Regions from separate parts of the Undibacterium sp. Tian12W genome, predicted to be linked through region 3. Evidence: predicted binding sites of a transcription regulator. Region 3 holds the regulator's gene; each other region holds the start of a gene.
What was found. Region 3 encodes FliA, which starts transcription of late flagellar genes. Its sites were predicted from a motif close to CTAAAGTTTNNNNNNNNNNNGCCGNTA; they were not measured.
Positions count from the first base shown of each region.

Region 1: a site for FliA is predicted at 4,398-4,424, ahead of ACO0LI_RS10190 (flagellar protein FlaG). Genes of this name have one in related genera too.
Region 2: a site for FliA is predicted at 3,307-3,333, ahead of ACO0LI_RS22480 (flagellin). Genes of this name have one in related genera too.

Region 1 is NZ_JBMPPK010000007.1:40,419-47,458, reverse strand. It holds gene ACO0LI_RS10210 (hypothetical protein) at 1-42, opposite strand, end outside; gene ACO0LI_RS10205 (ATP-grasp domain-containing protein) at 76-1,329, opposite strand; gene ACO0LI_RS10200 (pyridoxal phosphate-dependent decarboxylase family protein) at 1,334-2,797, opposite strand; gene ACO0LI_RS10195 (hypothetical protein) at 3,008-3,943, opposite strand; gene ACO0LI_RS10190 (flagellar protein FlaG) at 3,958-4,344, opposite strand; gene ACO0LI_RS10185 (LysR family transcriptional regulator) at 4,593-5,459, opposite strand; gene ACO0LI_RS10180 (quinone oxidoreductase family protein) at 5,589-6,581, shown strand; gene ACO0LI_RS10175 (lipocalin-like domain-containing protein) at 6,583-7,040, shown strand, end outside.
Region 2 is NZ_JBMPPK010000019.1:47,617-54,656, reverse strand. It holds gene fliD (flagellar filament capping protein FliD) at 1-1,043, opposite strand, end outside; gene ACO0LI_RS22485 (flagellar protein FlaG) at 1,164-1,547, opposite strand; gene ACO0LI_RS22480 (flagellin) at 1,648-3,135, opposite strand; gene ACO0LI_RS22475 (tetratricopeptide repeat protein) at 3,535-5,733, shown strand; gene rfbF (glucose-1-phosphate cytidylyltransferase) at 5,736-6,506, shown strand; gene rfbG (CDP-glucose 4,6-dehydratase) at 6,500-7,040, shown strand, end outside.
Region 3 is NZ_JBMPPK010000014.1:93,508-100,547, reverse strand. It holds gene ACO0LI_RS18590 (flagellar hook assembly protein FlgD) at 51-725, opposite strand; gene flgC (flagellar basal body rod protein FlgC) at 748-1,152, opposite strand; gene flgB (flagellar basal body rod protein FlgB) at 1,168-1,572, opposite strand; gene flgA (flagellar basal body P-ring formation chaperone FlgA) at 1,755-2,483, shown strand; gene flgM (flagellar biosynthesis anti-sigma factor FlgM) at 2,610-2,915, shown strand; gene ACO0LI_RS18565 (flagella synthesis protein FlgN) at 2,919-3,410, shown strand; gene motD (flagellar motor protein MotD) at 3,592-4,443, opposite strand; gene ACO0LI_RS18555 (flagellar motor protein) at 4,474-5,214, opposite strand; gene ACO0LI_RS18550 (RNA polymerase sigma factor FliA) at 5,196-5,927, opposite strand; gene ACO0LI_RS18545 (MinD/ParA family ATP-binding protein) at 5,936-6,766, opposite strand; gene flhF (flagellar biosynthesis protein FlhF) at 6,759-7,040, opposite strand, start outside.

The sequences.
Region 1 (7,040 bases), on a different contig from region 3:
CTGATCGAACGATGGGAATGCGGTATGAGTTTTATTTGACATGGTTAGGCATGGACTTGCGCAATCCGGTACAGGCTAGCCTTGATAGGCTGGCGACATTCTGGCTGTCTTGATCAGCAAATCCCTGAATGCGGCAAATAATTTTTGCATCGGTTCCTGCTTATAGGGAAACATATCGACCGGGTCCATCGCATGCACAATCATGTCGCTATCGACTTCAAAAATCAGTAGCTTGCCATCCTGGGTTTCACCACAGTCTATGCCGACATAATCAAGGTCCAGGCGTTTGAATATTTCTGCAAATGCTGTTGCATGCCGGGGTACAAAATCTTCATCAAAGCTTTGCATGAAGCGTGCTTCTTCATCCCGTTTTTCTGCGCTGTCTGTCATGCCGGCGTTCAAGTAATGGATCATCCAGTGTTTGGAAATACCCATGTGCGAAATGAAGGGTTTACCGTCAATCAGGATAATGCGGTACTTCCTGAACTGGCCATCTGCAAGAGTGCGGTAATCGACAAAGCGGGCAATATAAAACTCTTCACTAGGTACGGCTTGCAGATAATCCGGCACATCTTCAGCCGACAATACTTTGCGCAAGCCATGGCCCGCATGTGAACCCAGCGGACGGGCGATGATGGGAAAATCATCGCCACCCAAAATACTGCTGACAGCCACCTCGCCACTGCCTATCTGCTCCAGCGTTTGACGGCTGATGCGGGCGGATGTAGGCATGGCAACACCTGGTGCATCTTGCAGCAGGGCGCAGGCGCGGTCACGGCCCAGGTGGGTGATACGCTCAGGCGCGTTCAGTACCGGTGTGGGCCAGGTCTGGATAATCTCTTGCAGGTCAAGCAGCAAGCTATTCTTGTCATCGGCCTCACCCACAGCAACAAACATGACGTCATGTGGTGGCACTTGCTCGACTGCGGGTATGCCTGCGCCTACATATAACAAGTCAAGTGCGATATCGGAATCTTCAACCAAAAATTCAAGCGGGGTATTGGCCATCAGGTCGCCGTCTGTCATGAGCGCCAGCAAGCGCAAGGCAGGCTCGCGGGTCGTGGGGACAGAATACAATGGCTGCAGGCGCAATGCCTCCATCTGAGTGGACAAGGCCGCATCACGATGACCGAGCAAGATCAATACCGTGGCCAGGTTCATGAGTGCATGCGCGTCATGCGGATGCTCTCCTGCATAAGCGATCAATTCTGTCCCGAGTGGCTTTAAATCACCACCAGAAAAAGCGATGCGCATCAGAGGAGCCAGGCCTATCAATTTACTTTGCGCTGGCTTGTTTTCTGCAACAAGGGATTCGTCGATATTGGTCATATTCTCAATCACCTGAATTATGAATTTGCTCGCCTATGGCGAGAGTTGCATTGAGCAAGGCGTCAATATCGGCAGAGGTAGTTCTGTGATTGACGATTGCCGCGCGTATGGCAAGCCGCTTGTTGATGATGGTGGTGGATGGTGCTGCTATACCTGACTCTTGCAAAGCCATGACGATGCTGGCATTGAGCGCATCACCCGCCTCATCACTGAGTCCATCAACACGATAGCGAAAACAGACGATATTCAAGGCAACCGGTGCCATCAATTCAAATTTTGAATTCGCCAGGATACTGGCTTTAAGATACTGCCCCAGCTCGCAGGTGTGGGCAATCATCTGGCCCAGGCGTTCTGCGCCGTATACCTGCAAAGTGAACCAGGTTTTAAGCGCCCTGAAGCCGCGTGATAAATCAGGGCCAAAATCACAGGGCCAGGGTGAGCCACCTGCCAGGCCTTTGCTCTCACGCCGCAAATAACTGGCTGGCGTGGCAAAGGTCGCATAATGGGCATCACTGTCACGCACCAGAATAAAACCGGCGTCATAAGGTACTTGCAACCACTTATGAAAATCAAAGGCAATAGAATCAGCTCGTTCTATGCCAACCAGGCGTGCAGCAATGACGGGAGATAGCATACCCAGAGCACCAAATGCACCGTCTATGTGGAACCATAATTTTTCAGTGCTGGCTACATCTGCCAGGGCCTGTAAATCATCAATCGCGCCAACATCCACTGAACCGGCAGTACCTACCAGCATGAATGGCGTCAATCCCGCTGCGCGGTCTGCCGCGATTGCTGCCTGCAATGCGCCAACATACATCTCAAAGCTGGCATTCATGGGAATAACGCGCAAGGCGTTTCTACCCATCCCTGCCATGTCCATGGCCTGTGCTACGCAACCGTGGGCGCCTGCTGAGGTATAAGCCACCAACCGTTCAGGAAAAGCCGTGAGCCCTTGATGCCTTACCTCTGCACCCAGAGTGCGCGCCCGCGCTACCAGTACGGCAATGAAGTTCGCCATCGACGTACCAGTAACAAACAGACCACTGGCAGTATCCGGAAAATGAAATAGCTCGCTGACCCAGCGGGTTATCTGGCGCTCGACCTCTATCGGTATATGATCACGCCCGCCGAGATTGGCATTCAGACCCGCTGCCAGCATCTCTGCCAACGTACCCACGGGGTTGCCACCTCCCTGCACCCACCCCATAAATCCAGGATGGCTATTGCCTACCGAATACGGCAAGATATTTTCCATGAATTGTTGATGCACGTCACCGAGCTCAGCCGGCGCAGTTGGCAAACCGGACTGGAACTTTGCGCGCACTTCATCGGGTATCACTTGCCAGACCGGGCGGTCGCGTATGTGTTCTGCGTAATCAAGGATATCGTCCAGCATGCGATGTCCCTGCGCACGCAGGGCCTGCCAGTCATCCGGGTCCAGTGAGTTCTTTGGCGGTACGGTCATTCAGATATCCATCCGTGAATAATTGCAGCATAAAGACAAGAAGCGTCTAAGCTTATTCACATTATGGATGAGCGGATGGAAAATGAAGTGTCGAATAAAGCAAATTTTGCTGCTTTATTGATGCAAACGAATAGTTCAATAGCAATAAGTGGCCTAAAGGCAACGCTTTATCTACCCCCTACTTATGTCCAGAGCTTAGGGGGAGTATTCTCAATTACCGAGGTACTCAGCAAATAACTGTTTTCTGGAGCGGGATCGTGGGCTGGACCAGTAATCTGCCACTTCCATGATAATTTCATCGCCAGAACGGATGCTCAATCGATAAGGCTTGCCCATCATCACGCTATGCACATACATGGCAAAAGCCTCGGCAAAATCATCATAGGCATTGGTTGCGGCATACAGGCTGGAAAAACCGGTTTTTTCCAGCGCATTGTAAATGCCGGGAATTAAATCTCCCGCAACCTGCTGATCGCTATAGAAGTGCAAGTTCTTGCGGTGTTCGAAATCATGTCTGAGCAAGGGAATGATGTCGCCATTCATGGTGATTTGCCAGGACAGACTCAAGAAACTATACTCTTCAGTCGATTTGAATTTTTGCGAACCTATCCACCAGTCGGGTAAAAATTCGCTATTGGCCGTCAGCACATGACCAAATTCATGCAAGAGCAAAAACTGCATGGCATTTTTACGGTTATCGTTTTCCGCAGCTTCAATTTGCAGATGGACTTGAAAAGCTGAGTGTGACAAAAACGGCGTATTTTCTTTCCAGCTAGCCCAGTCATTGGCAGTGCGGCCTAAAAAAGCGTCGGCATCCATCAGGGTCACCAGGCCCAGTATCTGACCATCGGGGCCCGCGACAACGTCGGTTACCGCAGATGAACCAAGGCCACGCCCAAGATAGACACCTAGCAGGGGTTTATCCAAAAGCTGCAACACAACAGGTGGCATATCCGCTATCGCTGCGCGGATATCATTTAAAAAATCGGGATTCAATTCAACTTGCGCAGGCAATTGGTCAGCAGAAGTGCAGTTATTCACTTTTGCAACATAGGCCAATAATTCTTCAGGTGCTTTACCTATCCTGTCGGGGAGGGGAAGATTTGCTTGCTTTAACCAGTATTCAACGTCAGAGCTGACAATCACTACTCTTTATCCATTCATGCATGGTCGTTCAACAAAACACCTTTTTTACCTTCCAGATCACGGGCTATCGCCAACACTTCTCTGGAGGGAATTTGTCGCAATACGACCTTGGTCTCATTATCAACAATCTGCACCACCACTTTGCCAGAATCATTGTCCAGATTGAGATTAACGCTTTTATTCAAACCTATGGCACGGTTAATCTGATCGACAGAGTTCTTGAGTTCTTTGGCAGAAATGTCACTTTGGGGCTGGTTATCTTTGCTGACGGCAACTTTACTGGCCTCAACAACTGCCGGCGCAGATGCCGCTTTAGCAACAACTGGTGCAGCCTTGACATCTTGCCGGGTATCAACACTGACACTGCCAGTGGCCCCACCTGCTATTTGATTGATGCTCATTTTGCTCTCCAGCCCTAAATTAAACCACGTGACGGATTACCGCATATTGTGTATTACGGTCGATTTTGTCAAAAGTTTAGGTTTATTCTTGAAAGTAGCTTAATTTAATAGGTGCTTAGTGTGAACAGATATGTGAGCAGACATGTGAGCAGATGTAAGCAAGCGTTTGGCCTACCCCATAGAATTATATTAAATATAACATTATAAAAAGTCAATGTTTTATTTTCATCAAACCGGACCGACGTTGTTCATAACAATAAGTCATTCATTTCTGCACTGGAAAACAAGTCGATCAATCCGTCAGCCACTGCCCTTACCCTGGGTGAACGGCGTACATCATCATGCATGACCAGCCAAAGTTTTCTGCGCAGAGGGCAAGCCTGATGCTCAATACGGTGCAGTTCGCGGTGACTCTGGCGCAAATAATGCGGTAATACGGTTACGCCAAGACCTGCCGCCACGCATTGAGCCAGCACCATTTGGTCATTACTGCGCAGCATGACTTTGCGCTGCGCCAGATAATCTTCCAGCCATTGATGATGGGGCGTTGCAGAGTTTTTTTCATAGGCGACAAATTCCCAATCTTCTTCCTTGCGCTTTTTCAGATAGGTTTTGCTGGCGTACAGGCCATACCCTACGCTGGCCAAGGGCTTAATGACCAGACCCGCGGTTTGTGGGCGCGCCATTCGTAAAGCGATGTCTGCCTCGCGCTTGCCGAGACTGACCTGATGGCGCTCTGCCTGTAACTCCAATTCCACGCCGGTCAAGCTGGCGCAGAGTTTTTTAAGCTGGGGCGCGAGCACAAAAGTCGATAAACTGGGCGGTGCAGAAATACGCACTATGCCTTCCATTTTGCTGGTACTGAGCGCCTTTCTCTCAAAATTGAACCAGCGCTCTTCCACTTCCCGTGCATGAGTGACCAGGTCATGTCCTTCTGTGGTCAGTTGCCAGCCGCGCACCAGTCTGTCGAACAGACGCAACTTGATCGCCGCCTCTAGCTTATCAATACGCCGCGCAACCGTCGTATGCTCCACCTGCAGGCGGCGCGCAGCCCCGGTCAGTGTACCGCAATCGACCAGTGCCAAAAAATAGCGTAAATCATCCCAATTCATCATGGTGCAATTATGCACAGTCCAGGCGAATTTTTCAGTAATTTTCTTTCTGACCACGTTTGATTAAGCTGCAAGCCAGACAAACAGACATAGGGTCTGAACAATAGGTGATGAGAGAACAAGAGAGAAAATATGCAAGCCATACAAATTTTTTCACAAGGTGGGCCAGCAGTGCTAGAGGTGCGCGACCTGCAAAAACCCACTCCAAAAGAAGGTGAAGTCCTGGTACGCGTCGATTACGCCGGCATCAATTACGCTGATGTGTATCAGCGCAATGGACAAAACCCGGCTTCCCTGCCCTTCATACCGGGGGCAGAAGGTGCGGGCACGGTGGTCGAAAGCAATGCGGAACTAACACCCGGCACTAGGGTGGCCTGGCTGTCACAACCCGGCTCTTATGGCGAATACCTGGCTATTCCAGCATGGAAGCTGATCGCCTTGCCAGCAGAAGTCAGCACGCAGGAAGCCGCAGCGGCCATGCTGCAAGCCGTCACCGTGCAATATCTGACCGAGACCAGTTATCGCGTGCAATCTGGCGATACCGTGCTGGTGCATGCTGGCGCCGGCGGAGTTGGTTTATTGCTGACCCAGATACTGAAACATAAGGGTGCAATCGTTATCAGCACAGTATCAAGTAAACAGAAAGCAGAGCTGGCCAAAGCCGCTGGAGCAGATCACGTTATTTTGTATACGGAGACTGACTTTGTTGTGGCGACCATGGAGCTGACTCAGCAAAAAGGTGTGCATGTGGTGTATGACTCAGTCGGCCTGACTACTTATCTGGGCAGCATGGCGGTCTTGCGTCCTTTGGGCAGTCTGGTCTTGTTTGGCCAGTCCAGCGGGAATGTGCCACCGATAGACCCCATGCACTTGTGCCGCCAGGGCTCACTGTTCTTCACGCGTCCCACCCTCGCCCATCATATTGCTGACGCCGAAGGCCTCAAGTACCGTAGCCAACGGGTTTTGGGCTGGTTGCGCGAAGGCGTATTGCGCTTGCGCATACATCAGGTTTATCCACTGGAGCAGGCTGCCAGAGCCCATACAGATCTGGAATCACGCCAGACGACAGGCAAATTACTGCTGGCAATCAGTGACACAGCAAAAAATGAACAGCAAGGGAAATGACATGAAAATCGCAGTTAAAACCTCAATGAAAACCCAAATTAACAACGTCATCGCTGTGATTTGCCTGCTGGCCCTGAGTCTGCCAGCCAGCGCTTTCACCGAACAGGAAGTTGATAAGAATGAGCAGGCACAAAAATACCTGGCAGGTACCTGGACATTGTTGGCTGCACCAGAAATTCGCGCCGACGGCAGCCGTGGCGAAACCTTTGGGCCAAATCCGCAAGGCTTGCTCATCATTGATGGCACTGGTCGCTATTCACTACAAATCTACAAATCCGAACGCAGCAAATTTGCCGCAGGCGACAAACGCAAAGGTACGGAAGCAGAATACCGCGCTGCCGCCCTCGATACCAGTTCACATTATGGTCGCTGCTTCATTGATACCGAGAGAAATGTGTTGGTCTTCAAAGTAGAACATGCATCCTTCGCTAACTGGGATGGTAGTGAGCAGGCCCGGCA
Region 2 (7,040 bases), on a different contig from region 3:
CCCAGTCCGTTGACGGCGGTACTGAGTGTCGACCTGATCTGGCTTTGTACATTCCTGGCGGTAGAGTCGCCAATCAGAATGCCGCCTTTTTGAGTACTTGCATCATAACCAGTCAGGGTCTTCAACGTTGCCTGAAAATCATTAAAGCCTTTGACAAAACCGTTAATGGCAGATTGTATGCCGCTGGTATTGGCGCTCAATGACAAACTGGTCGTGCCCACTTTACTCAGGTTCAGGGTTGTGCCCTGTATGGCACCTGTTACTGCATTGGATGTACTGGAAATGGCAATGCCATTGACAGACAGCGCCGCATTTTGTGCCGTTGTTGTTTCAGTAAAGTTTTGTGTCCCTGCCGGATCATAATTTACCAGGCTTTGGATGGCGGCATCACCAGTAGCAGTGATTTTCAAACTGGACGTAGCGCCAGTTTTTGCTGAAGTGAGCACAAGATGGTAGGGCGTGGCGCTACCGTCGCCAACGATGGCCGCAGTTGCGCCTACTTTTGCTGCGTTAATTGCATCGCGAATACCCTGCAACGAGTTGTTGGCACCATCAATCGTCACTGTGCCGATTGACTGCGTCGCATCCTGGGTGAAAGTGGAGCCTGTATACACACCATTAGCAGAAGTGCCGCCAGCAATGGTGCCAAATTCAAAGTTGATGGTCGTGCTGGTGCCACTTCCTATACTGGCCGTGGAACTGAGCTGACCAGCGCTGGAAATGGTTTGCGCCTGTGCCAGCTTGGTGACATTGACGTTATAGCTACCTTGAGTAGAAACGCTGGTGGTGGTGGCAGACAAAATTGAGCTGTCGCCTGCAGAAGCAGTAAGCGACTGAAAAGTGCCCAGATTACTGAGGCCGGTAACATTGGACTGAAAAACGCTGAGCGCGCTGTTAAGCGTGCCATAAGCAGATAGCTTTGCCTGAAAACTGGCTTCTTTCTTCGCCAGTGTAGTCAGAGGCTGACTCTCCACCTGCATTAATTTGGTAATGAGACCGTTGACGTCCAGATTGGCGCCTAAGCCTGTCGATTGTATGCCCACATTGTTCCCCTTGTCAGACCGTACTGTACTAAATTATCGGCAAAGACAAACCAGACTTTAGAGGGGAATTTACATGCCAATTTAAAACTTAGATGCAGGACTGACTATATGATTAGCTAATTACGCTTGTTGTTTGATCAGTAAACCCTGTAGTTTATCCAGAGAGCGCGAGATTTCAAGGGCTTCCTCGGACGGAATCTGGCGTAAAACTTCTTTGGTTTGCAGATCAACCACCTTAACGACGACTTTATTACTATGTTCTTCCACACTGAATTCGAGTGATTGTGACAGAGACTGGATTGTCTTGTTGATATCATCGACAGCTTTAGTCACTTTGTCGAATTCCGGCGGTGCGGATGCAGAAGAGGCTGCTTTGACGGCATCAATGGTTTGCGTTGACGTTGCGGCAGACCTTGAAACGGGGGAGCTGGTATCGGGGCCTACTGCACGGTCAGTGATCAGTTGTCCTGATGGAGATGCACTCCCTATCGACCGGATGTCCATGATCTTTTCCTTCAAGAAAAATACCCCTGATCAAACAAATGACCAGGGGGACATGCTTTATGCTTTAAGTATAGACCTAATTTACATAAGCCTACTTCTATTAGCCACGCAACAGGGCCAGAACGCCGTTTGGTAAGCCATTAGCCTGAGCCAAAATCGCTGTACCAGCTTGTTGCAACACTTGACCACGTGTCAGAGACGCTGTTTCTTGGGCGAAATCTGCATCACGGATACGGCTGCGGGATGCTGTCAAGTTTTCAGAGTTAGTCTGCAAACTTTCGATCGCGGAAGAGAAACGGTTTTGATACGCACCCAGAGAAGCGCGGGAACTATTGATAGACTGCAAGGCCGCATCAATGGTCGTCAGCGCGGCGGTGGCCCCGGCAGCTGTACCCAGGTTCAGAGAGGAAACACCTGCACCAACGGTTACCGAAGCAGAAGTAAAGGCACCTGTCAGATTGGCAGCTGTCAAACCAGTACCAGTACCGTTAGCCAGAGTGATACCAGCAGAACTAGTGGAGGTCAGGGACAGTGTTGAAGTGCTTACGTCAGTTGCACCTGTTGCAGATACGGTAATACCTGTATTTGCAGCGGCAGCGGCAGCGTTTGTGCTGGCTGTTACAGTGATGTTACGGCCATCGGCAGCAGCCAGTGCAACTGCACCAGTTGATGTATTGAATGTTGCTGTAACGCCTGTTTGTGTGCTGATTGCATTAACTGCAGCAGCTACTTGAGCACCACGTTGTGCGCCGGAAGTAGATGCATTCAAGGCACCCAGATTTACGCCGTTAATAGTGATGTCGCCAGAGGCAATGGCTGTAGCCGCTGTACTTGCAGTACCTGCAATAGTTGTTGAACCAACAGTTGCTGTAACACCTGTGCTGCCGCTGATTGCATTGATTGCTGCTGCTTTGGAGATGCCGCTAGCTGTAGAGTTGGAGAAAGAAACACCATCTGCTGCAGAAGCACCAACTTGGTAGCCATTGATGGACAAGTCACCAGCAGCCAGGGCTGTAGTAGTAACTGCACCGGCACCGGCAACTGTTGTTGCGTAGCTGGAAGATGCACCAACACCCAGGGCGCTAGATTTTGCGCTGGAGATGGAAGCGATACTGATTTGATCGTTTGCTGTACCGTTGGCACCGACTTGGAAAGTTTGTGCAGAGAAGCTACCGTCAAGCAGATTCACGCCGTTGAAGTTAGTGCTGCTGGCAACGCGGTTGATCTCAGAAATCAGCTGACTTGCTTCGTTGTTCAGAGCAGCACGATCAGAAACGCTGTTGGAGCCGTTGGCAGATTGTACGGCCAGATCACGGATACGTTGCAAGTTGGAACCGATTTGTTGTAATGCGCCCTCAGCGGTTTGCGCCAGAGAGATACCGTCGTTTGCATTACGTGCAGCTTGATTCAAGCCGCCGATTTGAGAAGACAGACGTTCGGAAATAGCCAGACCAGCAGCATCATCTTTAGCGCTATTAATACGCAGACCGGAAGACAGACGTTGCAGGGATGTGTTCAGCGCAGATTGCGATGTAGTCAAGTTACGTTGTGCATTCAGCGATGCAATATTGGTATTAATAACAGCCATGGTAATTCTCCCTAAGTTATTCAAATTGGCGTAGTAGCCTGAAACTTTGGTCTTTCGTGCTGACTATTGGACCGCCGTTGTAAAGGGTATCGGTAGAGACTAAAAAAGTTTTAGCGTGTTTCTGAAAATAAATCTTATTTTTTTCGCTCAAGTTTTTTTAGCCATTCCGCTTGTCGGCGCTTTTTTTAAATACTTTAGGGTCTAATTTGATTTAGTTTTGGGGCTTTATTTAACACATGGAAACAAAATCATTGGCTATAAAATAAGCCTGAGCATGGTGGTTTCTGGTATTTTCCAGTCTGGACATGCAGTTTTAATCATTTTGCTTACTTAATTTGTAAGTCAGATGAGGCAATTGTAAAAAAGTTTAATGATAAAAAGCTGACTTGGGGACTGGACATGGCAAAAACGAGTTTTGATGCGCGAAAAGCAATGCGCGATGTTCATCGACTTTTCGATGCTGGTTCTGTATCCGACGCCAGGCAAGGCTGCCTGACTATCATCAGGCATTTTCCGCGCCACGCGGAAGCTCTATATGCCCTGGCCAGAATGGCTGGTGACGCGGATGAGAGTGACGAAGCCATGGGATATCTGAAGCTGGCTTTTGACGTCATGCCTCATTTTCCTGACAACAGGAAGATTGCTTTCGGCATATTCAATAAATATTTACTGGCGAAACAGTACCCCCAATTGGAAGAGGCCGGCCTTTGGCTATCAACTTATTTGCCACGGGACGGTATCGTTTGGGACTATATAGGTGTAGCCAGGATAGAGCAGGCCAAGTTTCCGCAAGCACTTGACGTGTTAAGCAAGGCAATTACCTTGTTACCAAATAACCCACACATACTTGCCAATATGGGCAACGTGCTGATTGCTCTTGAGCGTTGTTCTGATGCCATCGTGTATCTGGAGAAAGCACTGGCAATTCAGCCAGAGATGGTTGTTGGCCTCAATAATCTGGGAAATGCACTGCGTTTCATAGGCAAGACAGAGGAGGCAATAGCGACTATATCGAAAGCAGTTCAATTAGACCCAGGTTTGCCCTATCTGTACAATAATCTTGGCCTCGCTTATCGCGAGCACGGTATGTATAGCGTTGCCATCGCACAATACCGGCACGCCTTGCAACTGCAGCCAGAGCTGGTGCAGGTTTATCCTAATCTGATTGATGCACTGCGTCAGAACGGGCAAGTGCAGGAGTCCATAGAGTGCGGGCAGCATGCGCTGACGCTGACCCACGATATTCCTGAAATCTGGGGGGCTTATGGTGACACCTTGCGCGAGGCAAACCACTTGGATGCGGCGATCGAAGCGTATATCAAAGCTCTGTCTTTCAAGCAGGATAGCCTGTCTTCTTTCAACCGGAAAATTTACACGAACCTGTTATTTTGTCTGAATTACCATCCGGATTTAACGCCTGAGGTGATTTATAACGCTTATCATGAATTTGATTTGCGTTTTACTGCGCCGCTCAAGGCAACATGGAAGAAATTTGAAAATGCCCGAGTGCCGGGTAGGCGTCTCAAGGTAGGTTATGTGACGCAAGCTTTTTATAATCATGTTTGCAAGTATTTCCTGCTGCCGCTGATAGAAGCGCATGACAAGGATCAGGTTGAGGTCTATGCCTATGCAAATCCACCTTTCGAGGATGAGGTGACTGATTACTATAAGAAGCAGGTAGATCACTGGGTGCCAACCCGGGATTTGACGGATGAGGCGCTGGCCGAGCGTATTCGTGCCGATGGTATTGATGTTCTGGTGGATGTGGCAGGCCATACCAATGGCAATCGTTTACCGGTCTTTGCGCGCAAACCAGCTCCTGTTTCCTTGCACTGGCTGGAATATGGTTATACAACTGGCTTGAGTGCGATCGATTATTACTTGACTGACAAGCCCACAATTACGGACAATTGCGCCCATTTATTTTCAGAGAAAGTATGGTGCCTGGATGGCCCTGCCTATGTTTACAGACCCGACACGCGCAAGGCAGAACTGACACCTTCGCCTTTTGAGCAGACCGGCATAGTTACCTTTGGCAGTTTGTCACGTTCCACCAGGATTAATCACCGTGTTGTACGTGTTTGGGCAACCATATTGGATGCGATGCCCAATTCCCAATTGATTATCAATAGTGGCGACTTTAAAGATCCTCAGGTGCAGGATGAAATGGCGTCACGGTTCATGCGTTATGGTATTGAACGCTCACGTTTGCACATAGGGTTCACCACGCCCTCCTGGGAAGTGCTGAAACATATAGATATCAGTCTTGATTGTTTCCCGCATAATTCAGGAACGACCTTGCTGGAATCTTTATATATGGGCATTCCATTCATCTCGCTGGCAGACCGGCCTTCTGTTGGCCGTATCGGTGCAAGTATTCTGACTGCGATTGGTCATGAAGAATGGCAAGCGTATACTGAAGATGAATATGCGCAAAAAGCAATTATTCTGGCGCACGACCTGGATCGTTTGCGTAGCTTAAGAGCTGGTTTGCGCCAGGAAATGGAGCAATCCTTGCTCATGAATGAACCTGCATTCGCTCGTTCAGTCGAAAAAGCTTATCGCCAGATGTGGCAAATTTATTGTGAAGGACAGTAAGAGTGAAGGCAGTTATCTTAGCCGGTGGTCTTGGTACCCGTATTTCAGAGGAAACCCACCTCAAGCCCAAGCCCATGATAGAAATTGGCGGGCACCCCATACTCTGGCACATCATGAAGTCGTACTCGGCGCATGGTGTGAATGAATTCGTCATCTGTTGTGGCTACAAGGGTTATCTGATCAAGGAATATTTCGCCAATTATTTCCTGCACATGTCAGATGTCACCTTCGATATGCAGAATAATAGTATGGAAGTGCATGAGCACCATGCTGAACCCTGGAAGGTAACCCTGGTAGATACTGGGGAAGACACCATGACCGGTGGCCGTCTCAAGCGCGTCGCCCGTTATTTGCAGGGCGAGGAAGCTTTTTGCTTTACCTATGGTGATGGCGTTGCAGATCTGGATATTGCTGCTTCCATCGCATTCCATAAACAGCACGGCAAGCTGGCTACCGTTACAGCAGTTCTTCCGCCAGGACGCTATGGCGCACTGGAACGTGACGGCAATCAGGTCGCCGGTTTTATCGAAAAGCCGCGTGGTGATGGCGGCTGGATCAACGGCGGATATTTCGTGCTGTCTCCCAAAGTACTGGATTTTATCGATAATGATGGCATTAGCTGGGAAGCAGCGCCACTTGCCGAATTGGCAAAGCGACAGGAATTAATGGCATTCGAGCACAGTGGATTCTGGCAGCCCATGGATACCCTGCGTGAAAAAAATCTGCTGGAAGACTTGTGGCAATCTGGAAAAGCACCTTGGCGAGTATGGTAAATCACCCCACACAAACAAGCATCGTTGAGCCCGCCTTCTGGCGCGGGCGCCGTGTCTTGCTGACCGGGCATACTGGTTTTAAGGGAGCCTGGCTGGCACACTGGCTGTCTGGCATGGGTGCAGTGGTACATGGCCTGGCTTTGGCTCCGGCAACCGAACCTAATTTGTTCGACTTGCTCAATATTGAAGACAAGGTCTGCAGTCACATTGGCGATATACGCGATATCCATGCCGTGACTGCCGCGGTGGAGGCATGTCAGCCAGAGTTTGTATTCCATCTGGCGGCGCAGGCCCTTGTGCGCGCGAGTTACCGTGAACCGTTGGCGACTTTTGCCAGCAATATCATGGGCACCGCCAATCTGTTGGAGGCAATCAGGGGGCGCAGCGATGTAAAACTTGCACTGATCGTAACGACAGATAAAGTCTATCGCAATCTTGAGCAGATCCATCCCTATCCAGAAACGGCTGAATTGGGTGGCCATGATCCTTATAGTGCGAGTAAGGCTGCAGCAGAGCTGGTGCTGGCAAGCTATC
Region 3 (7,040 bases):
TAGTTCGTTCACTTTTTACTGCAGGATTTGATACAGGATTACTCCAAGGATCAATAAATTTGTCTTACATCATTCATGCTTATATCACCAATATTCGGCAGACTGAGCTTCAAGCCCTGAGAGCCAGAGGTGATGCTGGATACCACGCCAAATGCGAGGCTGGTTGCATCCAGTTTTTTATCTGCCGCATTGGCGACAAATTCAAACTTGTAGGCACCGTTGGCGGCTGTCGTACCCGCATCGGTTTTACCATCCCAGGTCAGGGTATTTACACCTTGTGGCAAAGCACCCAGCGTTATCTTCCGGACTACGGCATCTGAGCTGTCACGGATCACCACGTCAACATTGCTGGCTGCCTGTGGCAATTCAACACCGTAAATCCCTTTGCCATCAGTGACTACCATGGTATTGCCCGGGGCTATCACGCCATGGCCTATCATATTGGCAGCCTGCAGGTTTTGCCCGCTCTGGAAACTGGCACCCAGAGCGGTCACAGATGCATTCAATTTATCGATACCCGAGACCGTTGATAATTGGGCAAGCTGGCTGGTCACCTGGGCATTGTCCATGGGGTTCAGCGGGTCCTGATTCTTTAGCTGGGTGACCAGCAAGGTCATAAAGGTGTTTTTTGCATCTTCAGTCGAATTTGTCGAAGCTTTTGCTCCGTTCATCGTCGCCAGCAATGTTGGATCGACGGTGCTGCTTTGTACGCCAGTGGTAGCCATGATCTATTCCTTACAGAAAATCCTATTGCCCTAAAGTCAAGGTTTTCAGCAGCATGGTTTTTGCTGCATTCATGACTTCTACATTGTTTTGATATGAACGTGATGCTGAAATCATATTCACCATTTCTTCCACTACATTCACGTTCGGCATGGCGACGTAGCCTTTTTCATCTGCCATAGGGTGTTTTGGGTCATACATCAGTTTAGGCGGATTAGTATCTTCTACAACCTCATTTACCTTGACTGCTGTAGAAGCCGTGCCCGCGACCGGCACTGCAGTGAATACCACCTGCTTGGCCTTGTAAGGCGTACCGTCTGAGCTGGTGACACTGTCGGCATTGGCAAGATTACTGGTCACCACATTCAGACGCTGAGACTGCGCACTCATGGCTGATCCGGCAACATTGAAGACATTAAAGAGTGACATGATGGTTATCCTTGATTATCCCTGTATCGCTGCCAACATATTCTTGATCTGCATATTGATGATGGTCAGGCTGGCCTCATAACGCAGGGCATTGTCGGTAAATTGATTGCGTTCCACATCCATATCAACGGTATTGCCATCAACACTGCCCTGTACTGTGGGGCGATATTGTGGTGTCATGCCTGCCACGCTACCCGGAGTGTCTATATGCTGATCTGCAGTCTTGCTCAAGGCGGTTGGCGACTGGTTCAGGTTTTGCCCCAAGGCATGGCTCAGCGCGCTGGAAAAATCAATATCCTTCGCCTTGTAATTGGGCGTGTCAGCATTGGCAATATTGGATGCGAGCAACTGCTGACGCTGTCCACGAACTGATAGTGCAGCCTCATGGAATTTCAAAAAGTCATCTAACCTGCCAACCATCTTCCTCTCCTTCGCCATCGCGCCATACGCTTAAGGCACACAAGGGTTTTCTATACCTTGCATCTTATTCGTCAGGGCGCAAGTTTGATCAGGCGAGCAGAAAGGGAAAAACCCGTTTATTCAAGCATTCAAAAACGCCTGCGAATCCTAAAATGGAGTTCAGCACAACCCCGGCAGAAAACATGATGAAAGCCGCAAAGATATTCAGCAAACCCAACTACAAGCAAGTTTTGGCTCTGTCCTTGCTGAGCCTGACATGCCTGAGTCAGGCTGCACCCATCAGCCAGGTTCAGGACGCTGCGCAGTTGCGCAAGATCGCTCTGGACTTTTTGACAATGCAGGCATCCGGCCTTAGCAATGACGTACAGGTAACAGTGGGCGAAGTCGATAAACGCCTCAATCTGCAAGCCTGCGACAACCCCAGCCCTTATTTATTACCTGGCAGCAAACCCTGGGGGAAAGTCACCCTGGCAATACGCTGCACGGCCCCCGCTCCCTGGCTGGTGTATTTGCAGGCGAACGTGCAAGTGACTGCAGATTATTACGTGGCAGCCAATGCGCTTACCCATGGGCAAGTCATCTCACTCAGCGATTTAAACAAACAAAGGGGTGATATTGCGAAATTGCCCGCCGGCGTCATCACCGCGCCCGAGCAGGCGATAGGCAAAACCATGCAGGTTTCGATGGCTTCTGGCGGCGTCATGCGCCTTGATGCCCTGAAAAGCCCTGCGGTAGTGCAACAAGGACAATCGGTGCGGGTCATCAGCAATGGCCCAGGTTTCCAAGTGACAACAGATGCCATCGCCCTCAATAATGCGGCAGATGGACAAATTGCCAAGGCCAAGACCAGTTCAGGGCAAACCGTCAGCGGTGTTGCCAAGAATGGTGGCATTATAGAAATAGTTTACTGATAGCAAGATATTTGTAGCTGGAATTAAGTACATGCAATATTTTTTCACAGTAAGGTTAAAGTTTAAAATTACACAGCCGATAAACTGGATGTAGATGTTTGTAAGTCCCACACTGAGGGTATCGCTGTGAAAATTGATGACGCACTAAATAAGACCGCGGGACTGCCAGTCAGCCCGCAACAGGCTCGCACGGAAAAACCCGCAGAAACCGCGGTACCCGTGGCGAATTCGTCGAAAGTACAAATTTCGACCCTGTCTTCACAGCTGCAAGCCTTGCAAAGTACGCAAGCAAGCAGTGCTGTGTTTGAGACGAAGAAGGTGGAAGCTATCAAGCTGGCCATTTCTGAAGGACGCTTCCAAGTCAATTCAGAAAAAGTCGCTGACGGGCTTCTAGAAACAGTTAAAGATTTGCTCAACTCCAGAAAACGTTAACAAATGAACGCAACAGGTTCCGGACATAGCGCTATTCAACAATGCCTGCAAGAAGAAGTGAGCATCATGTCTTCGCTCGCTGATTTGCTCAAGCAAGAGCAGGCGGCATTGGTAGAAAGCGATATAGTCCAGCTCAATGATTTTACCCAGAGCAAGGGACAGCTTGTGGTCAAAATGACAGAACTGGAAAAAAAGCGTAACAGCTTTTTGAATGAACTTGGATTTAATGCTGACATAGACGGCATGCAGGCTTATTTGCAGCAAGCTGGCGTCGCTCAAACCAGTGCTCAAGACTGGGATGCGCTATTGCAACTGACTGTGCAAGCCAAAGAAGACAACCGCACCAATGGTTTGCTGATCAATCGCAGACTATCGCTGAACCAGGCAACCTTGCATTTACTGCAAAAAAATAATAATCAGGCCGGCTCCATGTATGGGCCCAACGGTCAATCGACCGTCAAAACTACGCTCGGCAAGGGCTATATCGCTACCTGATCGAGCTTGCACGATCCTGCTTGCGCATTGATGACGCTCTGGTGATTTCGCCGGAGACTATCTCTGATCACGACTTCCTTACCTTTATCGAACTGCGCTGAACATACTCAGCTGACAATACTGCGCTGACTATCCCGCCCGCAACTGGCAAAACTTCTTAATCTCCAGGATTTTCAGGCTTTCAAGGCCCCGGCGCCGTGCCAGACAAGGATGCCGCCACTGGCCGCGCCGCTTGTGCAGGCAATGATGTTGCTGCCGGCCCAGATGCCGGGCTCAAGGGTACCTCTACCGCAGGCTCAGGCAATACTGCCAGTATGGTGACGGATACGCGCCTGTTCCTGGCTCGCCCTTCCGGTGTGTCATTATCACTGACAGGCAGTTTTGCCCCCTGCCCTACAGCAGTCACACGGTTTTCATCCACCCCATTTTCAGTGAGCAAACGGGCAACCGTACTGGCGCGTACAGCCGACAATTCCCAATTTGACGGGAAGATGGGGTTATTGATAGGCAGATTATCAGTATGCCCCTCGACCTGTATCGCATGGGTATCAATCTTGAGAACACCGGCAATCGCCCTCAGTGCCTGTATGGAATCGACATTCAGGCGCGCATCACCAGGAGCGAACAAAAGACTGGCATTGATTTCTATAGTGATACCACGGCTAGTCTGAGTGACCCTGACCTTGCCTTCGCGCACCAGTGGCTCCAGCACGGTCATAATATCTTTGGCCATGGTCGTCATTTGCGCTTTTTCTTTGCGCAAACCTTCATTGATACGGTTTTTAACCAGAGGCAAGGGATCGAGCTTGATTTTTTGCTCAATCTGCGCATCGACAGGCTTGGGATTCACCGTCATGACTTTGCCAAAGGCACCGGTCAGTGAGTTGGACAAGACCCGGTATTTACCCTCATTCAACGAAGAAATGGCATACATGACAACAAAAAAGGCAAACAGCAAGGTAATAAAATCCGCGTAAGAAACCAGCCATCTCTCATGGTTGTCTGGTTCTTCGTGATATTTTTTCCTTGCCATAAGTATATTTTTTCAGTTTCACTGCATCGCTTAATTGCGATGGTTGGTCAGTCTTTCTTCCACCACACGCGGGCTGTCACCCAGAGCGATACTATAAAAAATATCAGACAACATTTCACGGCGCGTAACTTCGCGGCCTATGATTTCTTTTAATTTATTGCTGATTGGCAAAAACAACAAATTGGCCATGCCCACACCGTAAATAGTGGCAACAAAGGCAACAGCGATGCCGCCACCGAGTTTGGACGGGTCGCTCAGATTTTCCATCACATGGATAAGCCCCAGCACCGCCCCCAAAATGCCTATGGTAGGTGAATAACCACCGGCAGCATCCCAGATTTTGGCAGCCTGGCGTTGCTCCATTTCATACAGTGAAATATCGACATCAAGTATGTCTTTCAGGCGTATCGGGTCTATGCCATCGATCACCAGACGCAGGCCCTTGCTGATGAAAGGGTCGGATGAGGCATTCATATAACGCTCAAGGCTCAAAAAACCTTCACGCCTGGCAACCACACTCCAGATCAAAGCATCTGCGATATTTTTTTTACTGCTGTCTGGTGGTTCAGAAACGATCCAGCGCAGCATGCGCACGCCACGCCTGAAGGTATTGAGCCGGCTTTGCAGCAGCACGGCGCCCAGCGTACCCACCACCACGATGACAAAGGCAGCGGGTTGCACCAGAGAAGACAGGCGCCCGCCTTCCATCAACTGTCCGGTGACTATGCCAAATATCACCAGTACCAATCCGATTACGCTAGCCCAGTCCACGCTTTCTCCCTTAAGTATGCCCTGAGCCTGGCAACCGCCTGACTATGTAATTGTGAGACCCGTGACTCTGATACCCCCATCACGGCACCAATTTCCTTGAGATTCAACTCCTGCTCGTAGTACAGACCCATCAGCAGTTTCTCGCGCTCCGGCAAGCTGTCTATCGCACCGATGACGGCGTCACGGAAGTCGTCATTCAGCAAATCCTGCAGCGGATCGCCAGAAAAATCGGAGCAATAGTGGTCAAGGAAATGCTCCTTTGTGTCGGCATCATGAAAGTCTTCGTAATAGACGAGTTGATGCCCGCCGCTGTCGGTCAGCAGGTTCTGGTACTCTTCCAGGCTCAGCTTGAGTGACTTCGCCACCTCGGTTTCCAGCGGTGGCCTGCCCAGCTTTTGCTGTAGCACATTCATGGCATTTTCTATCTTGCGCATGTTCTGGCGCACGCCACGCGGCAGCCAGTCACTACTACGCAATTCATCCAGCATGGCACCCCGTATGCGTTGTACCGCATAGGTTTCAAACTGGGCGCCATGGGTATCTTCGTAGCGGTTAACGGCATCCAGCAGGCCTATCATACCGGCCTGCACGAGATCGTCCACCTCCACACTGGGAGGCAGGCGCGCCTTCAACTGGTAAGCCAGACGCTTGACCAGAGGCGCATGCTCCCTCAAAAGGAAGTTTTTATCTGATTTTCCGCTCGCGGTGTACATTTTTCTGATTACATTCCGAGACCGACACCCAGCTCAGGGACTCCCTCTGCACATAAGGTGGAACGCGCGGTCTTTGCCAATTGTTCAGCCAGCCGGGAGAATGCCAGCGAAGCAAGGGCTTTAGGAAAAGCATCAATCACAGAGCGTCCCAAATGTGCAGCCTTTCTTACGTGTTCATCTTCCGGCACATGGCCAACGTAGTGCAGTGGCACCGCCAGGTAACGGCTGGCCGCCTGCGCCATATTCGTATAAATCAATCTTGCCTCTTTTTCCGATGCACCGGACACTAAAATACCATAACCGCGCCGACCCAGCCTGTTGCTCACACGCTTGATCAATCCATAAGCAGCCTTGATCATGGCAGGATCAGCAGAAACCTGTATCACCAGCTCGCTGTCATCCAGCGTCGCCAGCGGAAAACTGTCATCCAGGTTGATCTCGCTATCCACGATCACCAGGTCCGCACGGTTGGCCGCCACATCAAACACTTTGGACAATTGCCGCGTATTTTCTGGCGGCAGCCATGCATGACGGGCCAGCATCGTCACCGACAGGCCAGCAGCCACCAATTTGACTGCTTCCTTCATTGTACGCTGTTGTCTCGCTACATCCAATAAGGTCTGATCAAGGTTCGCATTCAACCAGGCACCGACACTGTTTTCTGAAGAGCGTGTATCCACCATCAAGACCTGGTTACCCTGGCGTGCCAGTGACACCCCCAGATTCACCAGCATGCCGCTCTTTTCATCTTCCCTCAAGGCGGACAAAAAGGTAAATACCCGTGGTTTTGGCCCCGCCAGCATGCGGCGCAGGCCTTCTGCCTGATCGAAACTAGCCAAGGGACACCTCCTGACCAGCACGTCCTGATGCTTGTGCGGAAACTGCACCCGCCATCAGCAACGGTAATTCTTCATCCAGATAACGGAAAGCTGCCGTCTCACGCTTGAGTTTGAAAGCGCGGTCGATCAAATACAATTTATTGGCTATATGCAGATCCTCGGGCACACGCTGGCCGCTGGCGATGTAATACACCATGAGTTTCTGGCGTATCGCGATATCCAGTGCACCACCGATAGTCGCCGCTTCATCAAGCTTGGTCAGGATGCAGCCTGC